DNA from 2 places in the Tindallia californiensis genome. Region 2 is predicted to be linked to the other one. Evidence: riboswitches for the same ligand, from Rfam matches in the RefSeq annotation. Region 2 holds a riboswitch; the other holds the start of a gene.

Region 1 (3,150 bases), on a different contig from region 2:
TAAACCTACGAAAGTTTTCATTAACCAGTTTTTCATCGTCTTTTGAAGCAAATCCAAGATTCATGCTTTTGTAACAACCTTCACTAACCCCTCCTTTTCGACTGCTAAATCCATGAGTTATATTATATTGCTGATTCCAGCCTTCAAAGGCTCCATATTCTACCTGCTGTTGTTGATACCAAGAAAATTTATCTTTTTTAATAGTCATCCTATTTTCCTTCCTGTCCGTCTTTTCTTATTTCTTCTTACTTATATTTTAACACATATTTTTCAAAAACAAAGCCATCCAGTACAAAGGACCTAGATGGCCGTTCATTAGAATCTTTATCTTTTTACTTCTTCAGGTAAAAACTTATTTGTGAAGGCTTTTTCAGCCGTCAACGAATCATTCAAAAGTCCCTGGTCATACATCCAGACAGCATAGTTTTTCCATATTTCTTCTTTCATTTCTCCCCACCTTGATGCGTCAGCCTGGTATTCCTTTGATAAGAACAGTTGGCTGGCTACTACCATTTCCTCATCCAATTCAGGCACATTTTTTAGTAGATGTTGTGCTGCTTTTTCAGGATTTTCAATCGCATATTCATATCCTCGAGAAGTTGCTCGTAAAAATCGATGTATTAAATCCGGATCTTTTTCAATTAAAGCTTCATTTGTAATAATAAGGGGTGTATAGAAATTAAGTGCTTCCTCATATTGTTGCAAAGGAATAAAATTTATTTTATAGTCCCTTAATTCAGCAGCAACACCGTCCCACCCATAGTAAATCCAACTAAAATCAACATGATTTTCTACACCATCAAAAAAATCTGACGTTCCAATATTTACAAACCCTACTTTTTCAACGTCAGCATCGTCTTTTTCCATCAATGCTCTTATCGTTGACTTCTCAACCGGCGAACCCCATCCACCATAATCTTTCCCTTCAAAATCTCTGGGTCTTTCGATCCCTTTGCCGACAGGCGAAGCAAACCCGGACGTATTGTTCTGAATAATCGCGGCTATGGCTTTAATGGGCAAAGGCTCCTCCGCTGTTCTTGCATAAGTTACTTCTTCCTGGTAACTAATTCCAAATTCCCCTTGTCCAGCGCCAATAAGATCCGCACTCCCACCCTGGCTTGGTTGAATCAAATCTACCTGAATTTCTTCCTCTTCAAAATAACCTTGCTCTATGGCCACATATAAACCTGTATGATTCGTGTTGGGTACCCAATCCAGGACTACCGTCACTTTTTCTAATGCACTACCCTGTTCATCTTTTTCCTTCTCTGCTTGACTGCATCCGGTGATAAAAATAAACAATGCCATCACAAAGCTAATCCATCTTATCCCTTTACTTGCTTTCTTCATTGACAAACCTCCTCATTTTCAAATGATTATAAGTTGCTTTTTTAGCTAATACAAAAAAATCTGCTTCCTTTTTGGATTGCAGATTTTCACATCACATTTTTCTACTATCCCTCCGCTGGCATTATCCAGATCAGGTTTTGGGTCGGAACAAACAACTCCCTCTCAGCCAGACACGCCAGCTCCCCTTATATTTTTCAGATGTCTTTTATCATTATAATGTTTTCCTTTTTTTCTGTCAATTCATACGCCTCACCCTTTTTTATTAACCATTCAAACTTCTGCTTGATTAATTGGTGAAAATCGTTTATGATTTTGATAGATTCTCATCTAAACTGGGTATCAATTACATAGAAGCCAATAGAGCTTTGGCACCACAACAGCCAAAGCTTTTACTATATGCAAGCTAAGAATCAGCACACAGGAGGTGTTATAAATGGATACATTGGTATATTCTCTTATCAGAGTAACGCTAATGATTTTGATTTTCCGCACAGTCATCCGGCTGATGGGTGGTGGTTTTTCTACCCGTTCAATAAGACGAAAACAGCGACAGCCAATTGCTCCTGCAAATGTAGAAGCAACCGAATCAGAGAACCAAAAACCCGAACCAGCAATAATGGTAACAGACGAGATCACTAATGAGCCTATTGATGAATCTAAGGCATATATCCTTTTGGATGATGATGGTAACCGACGTTACTTTGCAAACTGGGATTCTCGACAACTTTATATTCAATCTAAATGAGACTACCCTATCATTTACTTTTAAAAAGACCTTCCCATTTAATGCGAAAGGTCTTTTTTAGGTCATTATCCAGGATGATTTTGTAAATGAACATCCATTTGAGGATAAGGAATGCTTATTCCATCTTCATCAAAGGCTTCCTTTACTCTTTCCATCATGTCAAAATAGATAGTCCAATAATCCTCTGCCTGACACCAAACACGAAAATAAAAAACAACTGCACTGTCCCCATGCTCCCCTAAAACAATCATCGGCGCCGGATCTTTCATCACAAGCGGGTGTTCATCGGCAATTCTTTGAAGAATCTGTTTTACCTGTCGAATATCCGCTCCATATCCAACACCAAACTTAAAATCCACTCTTCTGGTTGTATAGGCTGAATAATTAACAGCGCTACTGTTAGAGAGATTGGCATTCGGAACAATTATTTTGCGATTATCAGGTGTATTAAGGACTGTGTAAAATACTTGAATATCCTTTACTGTTCCCGCATGCCCTGCTGCCTCAATATAATCCCCTACCTTGAAAGGCTTTAAGATAAGAATTAATACTCCCCCTGCAAAATTCGCCAGACTTCCCTGAAGTGCCAAACCGATAGCAAAACTCATCGCACCTAATACAGCAACAAAAGAAGTCATCTCTGCACCAAGCATAGATGCAATACTGATAATAAGCATTACCTGAAGCAGTATACGCACCAACGGCACTAAAAAGGATTTTAGCGACTGATCCATCTTTGACTTATCCATTTGTTCTGCAATCAAAGTCGAAATTTTTTTAACGACGGTTAATCCTACAACCAGAAAAAAAATTGCTAAAAGCACTTTTCCTGCGTACGCATAAACCATTTCCGTCACAACACCCACTCAATCACTCCCTATTCTATTGTTAATCTTGGCTTAGCTGTTGCCACATCACTTTTTTACCCTAAAGTAAATTTGATAAACGAATTAAGATCGAATCATCCTCATGGCATTAAAGATGGCAAGCAACGCAACCCCTACATCAGCAAAGATAGCTTGCCATATTGAAGCCATTCCAAAAACTCCTAGTGC
Region 2 (3,150 bases):
AGCCTTGCATTTTACCGTCTCCTTCCTTTAAGATCATAATACTCATGAAAATGATGTATCGGTCCAGGACCATTGCCAATGCCGAAAGACTCTTCGATGGCTTTTTTCATATAGCTTTTAGACGCTTCTACAGCTTCTCTCATGGGCATTTCTTTTGCTAGGTTAGCGACTAAGGATGCGGATAAGGTGCATCCCGTACCATGAGTGTTTTTCGTGTCGATCCGTTGACAGGCATAACGATACCAGTTTTTTCCATCATATAACATATCCACGGCTTCTTCCCCCGCTAAGTGGCCACCTTTCATCAGTACATTGGAGGGACCTAAGCGATAAATAGCTTCCCCTGCTTTTTTCATCTCTGCTTCTGAAGATACCCGTAGGCCGGTAATCACTTCTGCCTCCGGAAGATTAGGGGTTACTACAGTAGCTAAGGGTAATAGCTGATCCAGCATTGCTTTTTTTGCTTCTGGCTTTAAGAGATGAAACCCGCTTTTTGACACCATCACCGGATCCAGTACCACAGGAATGTTTCTAACCTGTCGTAAAAAAGAAGCAATGGTTGTAATCGTGTTGATGGTTGATACCATCCCTATTTTGATTCCATGAATCTGAATATCGTCAAGCAAGGCTTCTAACTGTTTTTTAATCATAGTTGGATCGATGTCCTGTACTCCTGTCACTCCCTGGGTATTCTGAGCTGTAACTGCCGTAATAACACTCATCCCAAAAACACCATGAGCACAGAATGTTTTTAGATCTGCCTGAATACCAGCACCTCCAGAACTGTCAGAACCCGCAATCGTTACCAAATTTTTCATTTCAAACAACCTCCTTTGCGTAAATTAATGGCTTTGCTTTTGCAGAGCGCTCCCATTACGAAAACGCCGATAACGGCTCCACTAGCAGAACTGATGCCAAAGGGAAGTATAAAAAAGAGCCAGGCGCCTTCAAAGCCCATTACATAGGCTGCTAGGGGAAAAGCGGCCAGAGCGCCTAATAGGGAAGTGCCAACTATTTCCCCCAGCATGGTTAATAAAGGTCTCCCTGTTTTCTGAAAAAGAAATCCTGCCAGCAAAGCTCCAAAAATACTACCAGGAAATGCCAGCAAAGAACCGGTGCCCAGCAGATTTCTCAAAAGAGAAATCATAAAGGCTATCACTACAGCCATGGGGGTTCCCAGCAACATGGCTGCAATCACATTAATCGCATGTTGCATGGGGAAGGCTTTTGCAACTCCTGCAGGAATGACGATGGTATGTGCGGTTACCACACCAATTGCAATCAATAAGGCCGCCATGGTAAGGGTACGAATATTCATTGAATTCCTCCTCTCGGATCAGGATGATGATAAAAAGGACAACGGCCAGACCAAATACCATAAAAAAAGCATTACCGGTAGGCAATGCTTTTAGAACACATGATACGTGTTAACATGTAAAGCACTTTCCTACGCTGGCATAACCCAGATCAGGTACAGGGATCGAAGACTTAAACGGGTCTTCCTCTCAGTCGGCCTAACCGACACTCCCAGTGTTTACTTCTGATTTAGTTTTCAAAACCATCATAGCATGCTGCCTTTCTTTACGCAAGTGATTCTTTTAAGCTAGCAACCACCTCTATTTTAATGAAACAATTTTATCAATCCGACACGTAACGCATCTGTTAGAAGATAATCACGACTACTCTGGTAGAATTAATCCATTCCGCCCGAGCATCCAGATTATCCGTTGAGAATCGTAAAGGGACAAAAGTTCTTCCACCAATGAACACTGGTGCTACGTCCATTCGACTCATCGTTCTGTTGGCACGGATCGATTTCTTCGGATACGCTGTTAACGACCATATGGGGTTTATCAATGGTCAGGACGATAAAGCTTCCAGAAGCTTTTCATCGATGCTTTTAACTAGGAAGAATCAGAACTGTTTTTTCTTATTTTGCAGATCGATTTATGTTTCTTTGATTCATTTGTTTTTTGAACATCAGTTTGAATAGCCGATCTTGATCCTTTGAAATAATATCCTGATATTCCACACTATATAATCTTCGTTCCGAAAATTCATGAATATCGACTACGAGACAGTCAACAGCAAAAGTTTCTTTTACCTCTTCAATTTTCAAACTAAAATGAATTTCAACAAATTCATTGAGTTTAAGCTCTTGTGCTTTATTGCCTTCAGCACTGCTAGCAAGCATCACTTCAAAGGTTAAGGAATTCCCCCCAACTCTTATGATATGGATAGGTATTTTCTTCTCTTTAGATCCTTTCATAAACCCAACTTCTTCCCACATAATGGAAAAATATTTGTCTGTTGGTTTCCAGACAAAAGACTCTAAAGCAATACTATCTTCATCCATTTTCTTAATACTTACTTCATATTGCACAAAAGTTTTCTGAACAAAAAAACTTAGAATGCCTTTTTTGAGATATTTAAGCTCTTCTTTCTCTTTATCCCGCTTATTGAGTCTTAAGGATGATACTCTTTTTCCATAAAATAAATGTCCTTGGAAAGTTTCGATCCCAGTAGCATCTTTATTGATAACACTCAAGGACACATCTCCAAAAAATGCACTGTCCATTCTTTTGGTTATATCAAGGAACTGATTTTTGTTTTTTAACAGTTCAATGGCCTTATCCGCTATCATTGGGTCAAACTGTTTTCCACGGTATTTCCTTAGTTCGCTGATCACTTCTTCAATCCTAAAAGATTCCCTATATTCCTTTTCCGATAGCATGGCATCCACCGCATCTGCTACCATAATAATACGACTGAATAAAGGAATATCGCCTTTTTTCAATCCTTCCGGGTATCCACTTCCATCATACCATTCAGAATGATGCCTAATATAAACAGGCGCATCTTGTAATAGTTTCAGACCAATTACTTGATGTTTAACAATTTCGTAGCCTAAGGCTGGATGAGATTTAATTTTGGTATATTCATCAGTGGTTAGCTTATCAGATTTTGTTAATATTTTTTCCGGCACTACTAACTTTCCGACATCATGAAGTAAGGATGCAATGTATAAATTCAATCGATCTACTAAAGTTTTTTCCAGGTTAAGAGAATCGTATAGCATTAATGAAAAATCCGAAACATTTTGTGCATGGTAGGGCATATAAGGATCACGAATAGAGAGTAAATCAATGT

What was found. Region 2 has a riboswitch for thiamine pyrophosphate ahead of thiW (energy coupling factor transporter S component ThiW). Riboswitches for the same ligand answer to the same signal wherever they lie in the genome.
Region 1: it holds a riboswitch for thiamine pyrophosphate, as region 2 does, so the genes downstream of both, BLV55_RS03445 (ABC transporter substrate-binding protein) here and thiW (energy coupling factor transporter S component ThiW) in region 2, are expected to answer to the same signal.

Annotation. Positions count from the first base shown of each region.
Region 1 covers NZ_FNPV01000002.1:273,683-276,832, forward strand. Annotated here, with positions in the region: gene pgeF (peptidoglycan editing factor PgeF) at 1-208, opposite strand, end outside; gene BLV55_RS03445 (ABC transporter substrate-binding protein) at 325-1,350, opposite strand; TPP riboswitch at 1,441-1,546, opposite strand; gene BLV55_RS03450 (hypothetical protein) at 1,784-2,095, shown strand; gene BLV55_RS03455 (mechanosensitive ion channel family protein) at 2,161-2,961, opposite strand; gene BLV55_RS03460 (heavy metal translocating P-type ATPase) at 3,046-3,150, opposite strand, start outside.
Region 2 covers NZ_FNPV01000009.1:47,382-50,531, forward strand. Annotated here, with positions in the region: gene thiM (hydroxyethylthiazole kinase) at 1-10, opposite strand, end outside; gene thiD (bifunctional hydroxymethylpyrimidine kinase/phosphomethylpyrimidine kinase) at 12-818, opposite strand; gene thiW (energy coupling factor transporter S component ThiW) at 815-1,318, opposite strand; TPP riboswitch at 1,428-1,539, opposite strand; gene BLV55_RS15055 (stalk domain-containing protein) at 1,663-1,857, opposite strand; gene BLV55_RS12130 (HD-GYP domain-containing protein) at 1,931-3,150, opposite strand, start outside.